DNA from 3 places in the Peribacillus sp. AS_2 genome. Region 3 is predicted to be linked to each of the others. Evidence: riboswitches for the same ligand, from Rfam matches in the RefSeq annotation. Region 3 holds a riboswitch; each other region holds the start of a gene.
What was found. A riboswitch is a leader RNA that binds a small molecule or an ion and turns the genes downstream of it on or off. The one in region 3 is predicted to bind S-adenosylmethionine.
Positions count from the first base shown of each region.

Region 1: linked by a shared signal. The riboswitch ahead of OTG27_RS07270 (methionine ABC transporter ATP-binding protein) and the one ahead of metK (methionine adenosyltransferase) in region 3 are both predicted to bind S-adenosylmethionine.
Region 2: linked by a shared signal. The riboswitch ahead of OTG27_RS03600 (bifunctional homocysteine S-methyltransferase/methylenetetrahydrofolate reductase) and the one ahead of metK (methionine adenosyltransferase) in region 3 are both predicted to bind S-adenosylmethionine.

Region 1 is NZ_JAPTGA010000003.1:365,951-371,245, reverse strand. It holds gene OTG27_RS07275 (MBL fold metallo-hydrolase) at 1-517, opposite strand, end outside; SAM riboswitch class I at 801-905, shown strand; gene OTG27_RS07270 (methionine ABC transporter ATP-binding protein) at 975-1,991, shown strand; gene OTG27_RS07265 (methionine ABC transporter permease) at 1,978-2,646, shown strand; gene OTG27_RS07260 (MetQ/NlpA family ABC transporter substrate-binding protein) at 2,703-3,524, shown strand; gene OTG27_RS07255 (hypothetical protein) at 3,762-4,112, shown strand; gene OTG27_RS07250 (NAD-dependent epimerase/dehydratase family protein) at 4,353-5,295, opposite strand, start outside.
Region 2 is NZ_JAPTGA010000002.1:171,198-176,492, reverse strand. It holds gene ligD (DNA ligase D) at 1-128, opposite strand, end outside; gene ku (non-homologous end joining protein Ku) at 279-1,121, shown strand; gene OTG27_RS03605 (MOSC domain-containing protein) at 1,612-2,262, shown strand; SAM riboswitch class I at 2,374-2,472, shown strand; gene OTG27_RS03600 (bifunctional homocysteine S-methyltransferase/methylenetetrahydrofolate reductase) at 2,576-4,423, shown strand; gene metH (methionine synthase) at 4,416-5,295, shown strand, end outside.
Region 3 is NZ_JAPTGA010000011.1:31,209-36,503, forward strand. It holds gene OTG27_RS19075 (nucleotide sugar dehydrogenase) at 1-138, shown strand, start outside; gene pckA (phosphoenolpyruvate carboxykinase (ATP)) at 830-2,416, opposite strand; SAM riboswitch class I at 2,846-3,008, shown strand; gene metK (methionine adenosyltransferase) at 3,172-4,365, shown strand; gene OTG27_RS19090 (gamma carbonic anhydrase) at 4,675-5,193, opposite strand.

The DNA of each region.
Region 1 (5,295 bases), on a different contig from region 3:
GGACCGACTCTTCCCGTAAGACAAGCTTTGTTTTTGGGGTTACGAAAAGGTCTCCTGAAAAGAGCACGCCATTATTGTGATTCAAATACACCATATGGTCCTTTGCATGACCTGGGGTAAAAATCGGCTCCCACGTTTGGGTACGGGAAGGAATGGCCTTCCCCAGAGGCTCAGCTTTAAAGGCGTCTCTCTTTCCCCAGAAAATTTTGCGGTATTCAGGATATTCAGCATCCTTTGCACAAACCTCAACCGACATCGGGTGAATGAAAAGAGGGACCTTTTTATGTTCCTGTATCCAGGCAGCACCCCCCGTATGATCTTCATGATAGTGAGTCAGGGCCACTGAGTCGAAGTCTGCGGATTCATAGAATGGAGTAAGTTCTTCCAATAAAATCTGTGCGCCAGTATCTATCAATAGGCCATCCGTTAAAAAGACATACACACTCATCCCCGCCTTATTCCCGCCAGGAGTCCCATGCACGCAAACCACATCATTTATCGTCTTGATCTCTATCATTCGGTTTCCTCCCAATCATTGTATAAATATAGTTTCATCTTCCTTTTTTTAACTTTCTATAATAAATGTAGTACCACTTTACCTTTTTGACAAGGAAATATTGGAATGAATAGCTTCGATGAAAATGCTGGATTATTGCATAATAGCCCATTTTCCATGAATCGTTTTAACGGACTGTACCAGATTTAATGACAAAAAAAATAAAAGTAACGATTGACAATGACGGATTTTACAAATAATATAGATTATATTATAAAACTTGAAATATTCTAAAATAATAATTTACTTATCAAGAGTGACGGAGGGATCAGGCCCTGTGATGTCCGGCAACCGCCCTTAGGGAACGGTGCCAATTCCTGCAGAATGATTGCATTCTGAAAGATAAGCCGAGATATGATTTCGCTGCCTCTTTCTGAATGATAGAGGCAGCTTTTTTAATGTTTAAGGGGGAAAGCTCATGATTGAAATCCGTTCAGTCCGAAAGGAATACGTCTCGAAGAAAAACCGAGTTATCGGAGTGGATAACGTATCTTTAACCATTCAAACTGGTGAAATATATGGAATTGTCGGCTACAGCGGAGCTGGAAAAAGCTCATTACTCCGCTGCTTGAATTTGCTTGAACGTCCGACAGGTGGAAAGATCATTATCGACGGCATTGATTTAACCTCTTTATCTAGCAAAGAGCTTCGTAAACAACGGCAAAAAATCGGAATGATATTCCAGCACTTTTCCCTGGTCAGTTCAAAAACCGTTTATGAAAATGTCGCTTTCGCCTTAAGGGCCGCGCATCGATCGAAGGACGCGACTAAGTTACGTGTATTGGAATTGTTGGAAATAGTAGGGCTCAGCGATAAGAAAGATGTCTATCCTGCACAGCTTAGCGGTGGACAGAAGCAACGGGTCGGCATTGCTCGCGCGTTAGCAAATGAACCCACTGTACTATTATGTGATGAAGCGACTTCAGCCCTTGATCCAACAACTACAAAAGCGATTTTACAGTTATTGAAAAAGATAAGCAGTGAGCTTGGTATCACCATCGTGTTGATTACACATGAAATGGAAGTGGTCAAAGAACTATGCCACCGAGTCGCCGTGATGCAGGATGGCCGGGTAATTGAAGAAGGACCCGTTTATGAAATATTTTCACAGCCCAAACAGGAGTTAACGAAGCAATTCATTAGCAGTGTACTGGATTTCGAACTCCCTTCGCACTTGATTGAAGAAAGTGAAGGTACGATTATTAAAATCCAATTTAAAGGGCAAACCGCCGGTGAATCGATTCTTTCGGATACTCTCCAATCCCATGCAGTAAAGGGAAATATTTTACACGGTAAAATTGAGTATATCCAGGATGTTCCTTTAGGCATTTTAATCATCGAGTTAATTGGCGATGCCGTCCAAATTCATTCGGCATTGGAATATATAAAAGATCGTTCCAGTTCTGTGGAGGTGTTAAAACATGTCACTGCTTAATCCCATCGTCAATATTTTACCTGATCTTAATAAAGCCTTTCTTGAAACGATTTATATGGTTGGCGTTTCTCTTGCAGTAGCCCTGCTGATCGGTTTACCGCTTGGAGTATTGCTATTTTCAACAACCAGGAATTTATTTTTTGAAAATGGCATCGTGAATCGATCTCTCGGTTTCGCAGTCAATATTGTCCGTTCAATCCCGTTCATCATTCTCTTGGTCGCCCTCCTTCCTTTAACGGACCTACTTACAGGATCGACGATAGGGCCAAGAGCAGCTTCTGTTTCCCTGTCCGTATCCGCAATCCCTTTTTTTGCAAGGATTGTTGAAACGGCATTACGTGAAATAGACAGAGGAGTGATTGAAGCAGCAATTGCCGTAGGTGCCACTCCATGGATGATCATTAAGGATGTCCTTCTTCCAGAGGCAAAACCGGGAATCATTCAAGGACTGACATTAACGACCATTTCGCTAATCGGTTACTCAGCAATGGCTGGGACAATCGGCGGTGGCGGAATTGGCGACCTGGCCATCCGGTACGGATATTACCGATATGACAACACAGTCATGATCACGACGATCGTCGTGCTGATCTGCCTTGTGCAACTCATTCAAATGGTTGGTGACAAAGTTTCATACATAGTTAACAAGCGATAGGTTCAATCACTTTTTTTAATGACTCAATACATTTCATTACTCAGGAGGAATTTCAAATGAAGAAAATAGCTTCGTTATTATCAGTCTGTGCACTTGCACTCGGCTTGGCAGCTTGCGGGAGCGATGATGCATCCCCAAATACTGAAGACAAAAAAGAATTGAAGATTGGGGCGACTACCGGGCCGTACGCCGATATGGTTAAGGAGGCCATCAAACCAGGTCTGGAAGATCTTGGATACAAAATAGAGATCGTCGAATTCACCGACTATATCCAGCCGAATAAGTCGCTTGGCAACAACTCGATCGACGCCAACCTTTTCCAGCATAAAGTGTACATGGATAACTTCGCTAAAGAAAATGATTTAAAGCTTTCCGACCTTATCATAGTTCCAACAGCGCCAATGGGCATATATTCTAATAAGTATAATTCATTGAAAGAAGTGAAAGACGGTACATCCATTGCAGTGCCCAATGATCCGGTTAACCTGGCACGTGCACTAAAAGTGCTGGTGGATGAAGGGTTGATTGAAGTCGATCCAAATGTCGACCCTTTAAAAGTATCTGAAAAGGATGTAACGAAAAATCCAAAAAACATCCAGCTAAAACCATTGGAATCCGCTCAGTTGCCCCGCGCAACAGACAGCGTCGACCTATCGGCGGTCCCTGGCAACTTTGCTCTTGCAGCGAAAATGGACCTCAAGGATGCCCTAGTTTTAGAAAACATGCCGGATATGTATCGAAACGTTGTTGCAGTGAATACAAAAGATGTAGACGCTCAATTTGCCAAGGATATTAAATCAGTAGTGGAATCCGACCAGTTTGAAAAAGTGATCGATGACAAATTTGCCGGATTCGGAAAACCAGACTGGATGAATTGATCAAATAATCAAGGCCTGCTTCCCCTTTACCGGGAACAGGCCTTTCATTAAGGAGAGCAATTATGAGTACCTTACTGGAGGTCCGCAGCGGCCCCGCCTATTACGCATTTACATGCCGGAATCGGCGATACATTCGCGAAATGGTACGAGGGCAATACACTGGCCGAAAAGCTCGCCACCAAGTCCATTTGTTTTGAATTGGCCCATCTGGCCGCAAGGCAATGCCAGGAAGTTTTATTGACATATGGCGAGGAAGCCTTAGCTGATTTGGAAAAAGGGAGATGGACAGATGCGCTGCAGCGTGTAATTGAAACGAACATCATCACCAGTGGTCTTGTTGGCGGGTTTGGCGGCCAGTACTTGCGCGTTGCCGGTGCCCACTCCATTCATAATGGCATGACTTCCATCACCCAAGCGCATCATTTACTTCACGGGGAAAAAGTGGCATATGGAATTTCATTCCAACTTATGCTAGAAGGGAAATTCTCGGAAATCAAACAATTGCTGCCCATCTACCGGGTGCTTAAATTGCCGATGACATTGCTTGATATTGGCCTGACTGTTGAACTAAGGCGGAACTTCAACTGATTGCAGCCCACTCTGTCAAAGAAGGTGAAGACATCCATCTTCTTTTCCCTGATATCAACAAGGAAAAAGTGGCAGCCGACATGGAAAACCTTGAAATCCTTACAAACCATGCAAGCCCTTCCTAAAAAAGCGATGGGGTTTTGACCCCATCGTTTTTTTGATTCCTCATTGTATAAAGTCATCCTTTCCACCAAGCATACATAATGTTCCATTAATACTTCAGTATAATAAAAGAAGGTCTCAACCTATTGTCTGTTTCCATAATCCAAGAAGATCACTTTCATGTTGTCTGTGCATGCCTGCTTTTCTATCGGCGGATTCCGGACGGCCCTTTTCCCAATTCCATATATCTTCGAGAGTTTCTGATAGGGGACGGAATGTCAGTCCATTTTTGATTGCTTTATCGTTTTCGACAGCCAAAAACCCATTCAAAGGTTCCTTACCTCCTGGTAAAGAGAATTCTTCCGGTATCCATAAAGGCATTTCTCCCCACGGCTCTACTTTATTGTCATTTAAAAATTTTTCAGAGACCCATGTAAAGGCAGCATTACTTCTTGTTACCTTTTTGCAGCCTTCAAGTATTTGCCCCATTGTCAGTATGTATTCTGGTCCAACGGCATTATACGTACCTGTCACGCCCTTTTCCATCATTTGGATGATCCATTGAGCCAAGTCCCTTGCATCGATAATTTGGATTGGACGTCCAGGGCGTCCAGGCGCTAAAACTTCTCCCCCCTCCGCTATTCTTTTAAGCCAGTACGGCAATCGGTCAGTGTAATCATATGGACCTACTATTTGCCCGGCACGAATTGACAAGACTTTCCCCGGCAGTTCTTTTTCAGCTGCTTTTTCGCTTAATGATTTTAACGGACCATAATATTCACCGTATATCGGTCCAGCCGTTCCGCGGGTTATTTCTTCTGCTTTATCTTCATTTAGTGCATGAACCTCTCCACTTTCATCAATACCTGGTTCGGTTGGATCACTATAAACTGAGATGCTTGAAATATATGTATAATGTTTAACTTGATTAAGCAACCGGCAAGATTTTGATACAGTTCGAGGGATAAAGCCTGATGTATCAATGACTGCATCCCATTGTCTTCCTTTCAGCATTTCAAGATCACCGTCGCGATCCCCTTTTAATTGTTCTATTTCGGGGAAAACATAAGGGTCATTTCCA
Region 2 (5,295 bases), on a different contig from region 3:
CGACTCGAAATGCTTATGGTATCGGAGTCTATCGTTAAAATAGCCCTAAAGCCGTCATACTTGACTTCATAACGCCAATCATTGGAGTTGGGGGCTTCAGGGTAATAGGTAGGCAGCATCGGTTTCATTTTTGTATTTACCTCCGCAAATAATTGATAACATTATTTTGCCAAAAAAACGAAGTGTTAAAGTTGGCAATTGTTTTTTCGGTTTTTTTTGAACAAAGGGGAATAATAAAATTGTTCTTCTCATCAAAAATAAGTTATGAGGTGACGAATATGCATACGATGTGGAAGGGGAGCATATCATTCGGTTTGGTGAACATTCCGATCAAACTTCATGCTGCAACGGAGGATAAGGATATATCTTTAAGGACGTTGCATAAGGAATGTCATACACCGATTAAATACGAAAAGGTTTGTCCAGTATGCGAGAAAGAAGTGGGGAAGGATGATATAGTCCGCGCTTTTGAGTATACAAAGGGAAAGTTTGTTGTATTGGAAGACAATGAACTAGAACAACTGAAAAAACAAAACGAAGAAAAAGCCGTGGAAATCGTGGATTTCGTTAAAATTGAAGAAATAGATCCTATTTATTTTAACCGGAGTTATTACATGTCCCCAAATGACGGGGGGATAAAAGCTTATTCCCTTTTGAGGCAGGCCCTCAAGGAATCGAATAAGGTTGGGTTGGCAAAAATCATCATTCGCTCCAAAGAACAAATGGCGGTAATCCGAGTCGTTGATAATACCTTGGTTATGGAAACGATTCATTATCCGGATGAAGTCCGCTCCACAGCGGATGTTCCGAATATCCCTGCCAATGATACCATTGTAAAAAAAGAAATCGATACTGCCGTATTATTGATAGATCAATTAACGACTACTTTCGATCCGACAAAATACACCGATGACTATCGAACCGCGTTACTAGAATTGATTGAATCAAAGAAAACGGGACAGACGACGATTACAGCGAAAACAAAAGAACCAGTTTCCAACAATGTAACTGATTTAATGGAGGCATTACAAGCATCCATAGACCGTACAAAACATGATGAACCGGAAAAGAAAAAGACGACCCGGAAGAAAGCGGCACCGAAAAAAAAGAAACAAGCGTAAACAGGAAGCTGAGCGGAAGACGGATGATGTCGCTCGGCTTTCTGCTTGTTTTTGCAAGGAATCAGGCTTCTAATAAGATGAAAAGGTCTTGATAAAGAGGGAAGGAACGTACAAACAGGTGAGTCGATCACGATGCAAGAAACTGAATGGAATTACAGGAAATTAGTGGATATTAACGAAAGCAAAAAAAATTCGCTCCCTAAAGAGCGACAATGAGGAATTCAATCGTGAAAATCAACATATAGGCGAACGGTTGTAGTTTTCGACTATATATTGTGTTCATATTCTACCATATTTAATTCTGAAATAGCAACTAAATTACTGAAACTAACCTATGAATTTTTCTGGAAATCAATGATATTTAGCCCATTAACGCCGCATATGGCCTTTTCATTTCATATACATATAAAAAGGTACTGAATAAAATGGATTTTTAGTATAATTTATACATATAGAACGATATAAATTTAATATGAATGGAAGATGCAAAATGGAAAATGGGAAAATCAAATCACTACATGCGGGGAAGCCGAAACAAGAAATTTTTTCGAATATCGATATCTTTTCAGCCATGGATAAACAAGCACAGGATAATTTGAAAGTGACTAAAGCTGGCATAATCGGTGATGGTGTCGGTAATGTAAAGTTCCATGGAGGTCCTGATCGGGCTTTGTGCTTTTACCCATTTGAGCATTATTCATTATGGAATGAAAAATTCTCTAAAAAGCTGGATATCCCTGCATTCGGTGAAAATTTAACTATAGCGGGAATGAAGGAAGAAACAACGTTTATCGGCGATATTTATCAAATAGGCGATGTGATTGTTCAAATTAACCAAGGGAGGATACCTTGTTCGACCATTTCCCTCTTCAATCAAGAACCTAAGTTTTTGGAACACGTGCTGAAAACGGGTTTCACTGGTTATTTTGCAAGAGTACTTCAAGAAGGAACGATAAATAAACAAAACGAGATTGTGCTGATAGATCGTCTACAAGAAAAAATTTCTGTCCATTACGCAGCAGAGGTCATCCTTCATAAACGGGATGGGCTTGAAGGTGCAAAGGCTTTACTAACACTAGACTCGTTAGCGGAAGACTGGAAACAAAGGATCTTGAAGAGGGTTCAAGCAGCTAAAGATTGAATGATTTTTGCAAAAGTGAAAAAAATGTCGATCAGGTATTGAAATTGACAGACTATTAATGTAAATTAAATATAATCAAATTTTGAAATCTTATGAAAATTATATAAAAGGATCTTATCGAGAGAGGTGGAGGGACTGGCCCGAAGAAACCTCAGCAACCAGCTTACGCAAAGGTGCTAAATCCAGCAAGCAGAGCTTGATAGATGAGGAGAATGTTTCAAAAACCTTCTTCTTTGAGAAGGTTTTTTTTCCTTTTCTCTCATACTCATAGAATACGACAAAAACAGGATTGTTTTTGAGAGAGGGTGTAATGATGAATTTTCGTAAAGAATTAAAAGAAAGAATGCTGGTTGGGGAAGGGGCAATGGGGACCCTGCTTTACTCTAATGGCATTGATCAATGTTATGAGGAATTAAACTGCACGAACCCAGATCAAATAGAGTCCATCCATCGAGCCTATCTGGAAGCTGGAGCAGATATCCTTCAATCGAATACATACGGAGCCAATTTCAATAAATTGAAGCGGTATGGACTTGAAGATGAAGTGAGCAGAATCAATCGCCAGGGAGTCATTCTTGCTAAAAAAGCGGCAAAAGGAAAGGCATACGTCTTCGGCACCATAGGGGCACAGCGGAGTATCAGGAAATCGGATTTAAGCATGGAGGAGATAAAACGGGGTTTTCGTGAACAGCTATACAGTCTGTTGATGGAAAATCCTGATGGGATTCTCCTGGAAACATTTTATGACCTGGAAGAACTGGAAACCGTCCTGCAAATCGTTAAAAATGAAACCGGACTGCCGATTATCGCAAATGTCTCGATGCATGAACTGGGTAATCTTCAAAATGGAATCCATTTAAATGAAGCCTTTCAAAAGCTCGAGCAATTGGGTGCCGATGTGGTTGGTGTGAATTGCCGCCTTGGGCCACATCATATGATTCGGGCCTTGGAAGAAGTGAGTTTGCCAAAGCAAGCATCGATTGCCATTTACCCTAACGCCAGCCTGCCGGATTATGTCGATGGGAGGCTCGTTTATAAAGCTGTCCCGGAATATTTCGGTTCTAGTGCCCTGGAACTTCGTGAGCAAGGCGCCGCGATCATAGGAGGGTGCTGTGGAACGACTCCACTGCATATTCAAGCTGTAAAGCATGCAATTGGAAGTTTGGCTCCCGTGAAAGAGAAATTTACGAAATCCCGTGAAATAGAAGTAATTGAGGTGAACGATAGGGAATTGGAACTTCCCCTTTACGAAAAAGCCAAAACGGAACGGACGATTCTTGTTGAGCTTGATCCACCGAAAAAGCTAGGGATAGAGAGTTTCATGACTGGTGCTGAGGTTTTGAAAAAAGCAGGGGTCGATTCCATTACATTAGCGGATAATTCACTTGCCTCACCAAGGATATCGAATGATGCACTGGCTAATTTACTGAAGAACCAATTAAATATAAATCCGATGGTGCATATAACATGCCGTGATCGAAATTTGATTGGCCTGCAGTCACATTTAATGGGTCTGCAGACGGTAGGGCTGAACGAAATATTGATCATCACCGGAGACCCTTCAAAAATTGGGGACTTCCCGGGTGCCACTTCGGTTTACGATTTATCTTCCTTTGACCTGATAAGTATGGTCAAACAATTTAATGAAGGTCTTTCCTATTCCGGTCAAAGTTTGGGTCAACGGGCAAATTTTAAAATTGCGGCAGCTTTTAATCCCAATGTGAAATATCTGGATAAAGCCGTACTGAGAATGGAAAAGAAGATTGCCTGCGGTGCTCAATCCTTTTTGACACAGCCAATTTATTCCGTAGAGCAAATCGAAGAAGTATATGAAGCGACAAAACATCTGGAAACCCCGATTTTCATCGGTATCATGCCCTTAACAAGCACCCGGAACGCCGAATTCATCCATAATGAGATCCCAGGCATCAAATTGCCTGATAATGTTAGAAGGGCCATGGCTCTAGCGGGGGATGACCCTGTAAAGTCAAGGATTGAAGGGGTGAATATCGCGCGGGAACTGGTGGACGCGGCTAGGGAAAAATTCAAGGGCATATATTTAATCACTCCATTCCTTCGCTATGAAATGACGGCGGAACTAACGAAATATATTAGAAAAGTCGATAGTAAACAGACATCAGAGGTGGCAGTACATGAATAAAAAAGCGATTCAAGATCAGTTAAATTCTAAGATTCTCCTACTTGATGGGGCGATGGGAACGATGCTTCAAGCGGAGAATTTGACAGCAGACGATTTTGGCGGGGAACAATTCGAGGGCTGCAATGAATATTTATCACTGACGCAACCGGAAATCATCCAATCCATTCATGAAAAATATTTAGCAGCGGGCGCAGATATCATAGAAACAAATACCTTTGGAGCGACCAGCATCGTCCTTGAGGAATACCAAATAAGTACGATTGCCTACAAGCTAAATAAAATTTCAGCTGAGCTTGCCGTTAAAGCTTGTGAAAAATATTCCAATGATGAATGGCCAAGATATGTAGCTGGCTCGATGGGCCCCACTACAAAAACGCTTTCCGTAACGGGCGGGACGACTTTTGATGTTTTAACAGATTCTTATGAAGAGCAGGCACTGGGTCTCTTGGATGGCGGGGTAGACTTGCTGTTGGTGGAAACCTGTCAGGATATGCTTAATGTCAAGGCTGCCTTTTCTGGAATCAAAGCAGCATTCGCTAAAACGGGAAAAGATGTGCCTGTCATCATATCAGGAACAATCGAACCGATGGGCACGACACTTGCCGGCCAGTCCATAGAAGCTTTTTATTTATCGGTTGAACATATGAAGCCCGTAGCTGTCGGCCTTAATTGTGCTACAGGGCCGGAATTCATGATAGACCATATCAGGACACTTGCAGATATATCAAATAGCGCCATCAGCTGTTATCCGAATGCCGGGCTCCCTGATGAAGAAGGCCACTATCATGAATCACCTACATCCCTGGCAGAGAAAATGAAGCAATTTGCCGAAAAGGGATGGGTCAATATCATTGGCGGATGTTGTGGCACGA
Region 3 (5,295 bases):
ATGAGCAATAAATTGATTCTGGATACACGCAATTGCATTGATGCAACGAAAACAGATATCCCGGTGGCCAACCTGGGCAATATATATCAATACAAAACGGTGTCCATGAAAAAAGACAGGAATAAAGCGATCATCTAAAAACTTGGACAACATCGATAATGGAATAACGATTAAGAGGGCACTGACTATCACAGTGCCCTTTTTCCACTGAAAAAAAGGACCATGCAAGAACGAGGCCCTTTCAGAACGTGGAAACGATCCAGTTGTTTTCAGATCCGCTTCCTGTACGTCAAGCCTCCTCACCGCAAGCATCCTAGCAGAGTCTCGGCTAGCCAATTATTCGAGCACAGCCGCCATATTTCGGGTTATAAGGCAGTAAATTCGAGCGCAGATGGCGTATTTCGGGGGACAAGGTGGTAAATTCGACTGAAAGAGCCGTATTTCGGGCTGTAAGCTAGTAGATTCGAGCGCAGCCGCTGTGTTTCGAGCTTCAAGGCAGTTATAATTCGACTACAAATGCCGTATTTCGGGGTACAAGGTAGTAAATTCGACTGAAAGAGCCGTATTTCGTGCTATAAGGCAGTAAATTCGACCACAGATGGCGTATTTCGAGCTGAAAGGCAGTGAATTCGACGGTAGTCGCGTATTCGTAAGGCAGTGAATTCGAGCGAAGATGCCGTATTTCGGGTACTTGGTACTATATTCGACATTAGACGAGGTATTTCCCCTTCCATGGCACTTAATAAAGTAATCCAGTTCGGGAAGTGACGTTTCTTACCGACAAACTGAAAGGACCAAGCAAGAGCTTGGTCCTTTTGTGTACAATTTATTAAGCTGTCGGGCCGCCAAGTTCTTCGATTTCACTTGGAACGCTTTTGAATTTCTTGAAGTTTGCACGGAATTGTGCGGCAAGGTCTGTTGCTGCTTCTTTATAAGCGGCAGGATCTGCCCAAGTCTTGATTGGTTGAAGCACTTCATCAGGAACACCAGGAACATGAAGCGGGATATCCAAACCGAAGATATCATCTTTGATCGTTTCAATGTTCGCTAATTCACCTTCAAGCGCCGCTTGTACCATTGCACGGGTGTAAGCAAGTTTCATACGGCTTCCAGTTCCGTATGCACCGCCAGTCCATCCTGTGTTGACAAGGTATACCTTTGCATTGTGCTCGTCAATTTTATCACCAAGCATCTCAGCATAGCGTGTAGCTGGAAGCGGTAAGAATGGTGAACCGAAGCAAGTGGAGAATGTAGCTTCCGGTGAAGTTACGCCTCTTTCAGTACCAGCCAATTTACTAGTGTATCCGCTTAGGAAGTGGAACATTGCCTGTTCTTTGGAAAGCTTGCTGATTGGAGGCAGAACTCCTGAAGCATCAGCCGTTAAGAAAATGATTGTATTTGGATGTCCTGCAATACTTGGGTTCACGATGTTATCGATTGCTTGCATTTGGTAAGCAGCACGAGTGTTTTCAGTCAATGAACTGTCATCATAGTTTGCTTCACGCGTATCCGGATCAACAACAACATTTTCCAATACAGCACCAAAACGGATTGCATCGAAAATTTGCGGTTCTTTTTCACGTGAAAGGTTGATCGTTTTTGCATAGCAGCCGCCTTCGATGTTGAATACGCCGTTAGAAGACCAGCCGTGCTCATCATCGCCAATCAATTTACGGCTAGTGTCTGCTGATAAAGTTGTTTTGCCCGTACCGGACAGTCCGAAGAATAAAGCGACGTCCCCTTCACGTCCTACGTTGGCAGAGCAATGCATTGGAAGGATTCCAGCCTCTGGAAGTAAGTAGTTCATGATCGAGAAGATCGATTTTTTCATTTCTCCTGCATATTCCGTTCCGCCGATCAGGATCGTACGGCGTTCAAAAGAAACGATGATGAACGTTTCGGATGTAGTTCCGTCCACTTCTGGGTCCGCTTTGAAGTTAGGTGCAGAAACGATCGTGAATTCAGCTTCGTGACCTCTCAGTTCCTCTTCGTTTGGACGGATGAACAAAGTATGGGCGAAAAGGTTATGCCAAGCATATTCATTAACAACACGGATGGGAAGACGTGATGATTCGTCTGCACCAGCGAAACCTTTAAAAACAAAAATCTCTTCTTTTGCTTTTAGGTAGTCAACTACTTTATTATATAGTTTATTGAACACATCTTCGGAAATCGGCCGGTTCACTGGGCCCCAATCGATTTTATCTTTAACTGATGCTTCTTCCACGATATATTTATCTTTAGGTGAACGACCGGTATATTTGCCAGTTTCAGCTTTTACCGCGCCGGTTGATGTTAAAACGCCTTCATTTCTGCTTAGTACTTTTTCGACCAATTGAGGAACTGATAGTTGAGTTTGCACATTGTTTCCTGTTAATAATTGGTGTAACTCATTAGAAACATCTACAGAATTCATATATGAGGTACCTTCCTTTGTTTGAGTTTTTAGATTATAATTAGTATAACACATTCATTTAATTAGTCTATACTATTTCTTTTAATTTGTGATTATTTTCAGCTGGCCGCATTAATCATTTTAATCCGGCAGGAACCGAGTCAGGATGATCGCATATACTTTCATGAGGAAAAATTTATTTAAATAGGAAGTAAGTAAACAATATATGTCTAAAGGGAAAGTCAGGATGTCGTTCCTTTTCGATATTCAATACTTTATTATTAATGGCAATTTACAACATTTCTATTCGTATATTGCGTTGTAAACCCCTCTAGGACGTTGTATCAACATGTTTTTTCAAATGAACGCCGTTCTGGGTGGAAATGTTCTTTTTAGAAAAGCATTGACAAATTCCAGCCAGATACGATAATATCTTAAATTGTACGGATTCTCTTATCCCGAGTTGGTGGAGGGACAGGCCCTTTGAAACCCAGCAACCTGCCATATTGAACTTGACTCCAAGATCGATCGCCGAAAATAAAGCGAAGGTCTTCAAGGAATAGTGGTGATGGTGCTAACCTGAGCAAGGTAAAAAACCCTTGAACGATAAGAGTGAAAGGATAGAAGACAGAATTTTAAACCTTTCCTCATTTGCCAGGGAAGGTTTTTGTGTTTTTTATAAGTAATTCTGTGTCTATAGTTGAAACTAATGAGGGAAACGAGTTCCGTAAAAATCAGGCTTATGCCTACAACATACTAACTTCCAAGGAGGAAATATGATGTCAAAGAAACGTCTATTTACTTCTGAATCTGTTACAGAGGGCCATCCGGACAAAATTTGTGATCAGATTTCAGATTCCATTTTAGATGCTATCCTAGCTAAGGATGCAAATGCACGTGTTGCGTGTGAAACTAGTGTAACTACAGGTCTTGTACTTGTTGCTGGTGAAATTACAACGTCTGCTTACGTGGATATCCCGCGTATCGTTCGTGATACGGTTAAAGGAATTGGCTACACACGTGCGAAATACGGTTTCGATGCTGAAACTTGTGCCGTTTTGAGTTCCATTGATGAGCAGTCTGCCGATATCGCAGCTGGTGTCGATAAAGCATTGGAAGCTCGTGAAGGAAACATGTCAGATGAAGAAATTGATGCAATCGGTGCAGGGGACCAAGGTCTTATGTTCGGATTCGCTTGTAATGAAACAGAAGAGCTTATGCCGCTTCCGATTTCATTGGCGCATAAACTTTCATTCCGCTTGACCCAAGTTCGTAAAGATGAAACTCTTGCTTACCTACGCCCTGATGGTAAAACACAGGTAACCGTGGAATATGATGAGAATAACCGTCCTGTACGTGTAGATACAATCGTCATCTCCACACAGCATGATGCAGAAGTTACGCTTGAACAAATTCAAGCCGATCTAAAAGAACATGTGATCAAAGCTGTCGTTCCAGCCGAGTTGATCGATGCAGATACTAAGTACTTCATCAACCCGACTGGCCGTTTCGTAATCGGCGGACCTCAAGGGGATGCTGGTCTTACTGGACGTAAAATCATCGTTGATACTTACGGCGGATACGCTCGTCACGGCGGCGGTGCATTCTCTGGTAAGGATGCTACTAAAGTTGACCGTTCTGCTGCATACGCTGCACGTTACGTTGCGAAAAACATCGTGGCAGCCGGCCTTGCCGATAAAGCGGAAGTTCAATTGGCATACGCAATTGGTGTGGCAGAGCCTGTATCGATCTCCATTGATACGTTCGGAACTGGTACAGTTAGCGAAGAAGTTCTTGTTGACCTAGTTCGCGCAAACTTCGACCTTCGTCCAGCTGGTATCATCAAAATGCTTGACCTTCGTCGCCCAATCTACAAACAAACAGCTGCATACGGACACTTCGGCCGTACAGATGTCGATCTTCCATGGGAACGCACGGACAAAGCAGAAACATTAAAAGCACAAGCGTAATTCATATAAAAAAGGTGTCCCGTTATTTGCGGGGCACCTTTTTTATGGATTAACTTAGCCGTCTGCGGGAATAATTCAAGAAATCCCAAAGAAATTAAACTTTAAGGGCCAGACTCGTGAGCTAGAGCGATTTACTCGTGAGTTTGGAGCAATACTCATGAGCTAGAGCGATTTACTCGTGAATTTGGAGCAAATACTCGTAAGTTTGAGCGATTTACTCGTGAATTTGGAGCAAATACTCGTAAGTTTAAGCGATTTACTCGTGAATTGGGAGCAAATACTCGTAATTTTCAGTCAAGTGCTCGTGCATTACTTTATCCGTTCCGCCGTTTTATAGTATTGGCCTTTTTCGGCGTATTCGCGTACGATGCGTTCCATATCCTGACGATCTTCTTCGTTGATTTCACGGATGACTTTAGCTGGACGTCCGAATGCCAACATATTCGGTGGAATGACTTTGCCTTGGGGAACGAGACTGCCGGCACCTATGAAAGCCCCTTCGCCGATTTCGGCTTCATCAAGTACGATCGATCCCATGCCGATTAAAGCTCCTTTGCGGATTTTACAGCTATGTAATATGACCTGATGGCCAATGGTTACTTCATCCTCGATGATCAATGGATTATTTGGGCTTTGGTGCAGGACGCTGTTATCCTGTATACTGACTTTTTTTCCGATGATGGTTGGGGAGACATCACCGCGAATGACGGAATTGAACCAGATTGATGTTTCGTCGCCAATTTTGACATCACCTGTGACGACAGCATTTTCAGCAATATAAGCGCTTTCAGCAATTTCAGGTTCTTTGCCTTTATACGGATAAATAATCATTTTCAATCATTTCCTTTCCGAAGTGAATGTTTTTATGTATTATTTTAATATACCGTATGCAAATACACTTGGCTATTTATAATAGCAATGTACAACTTG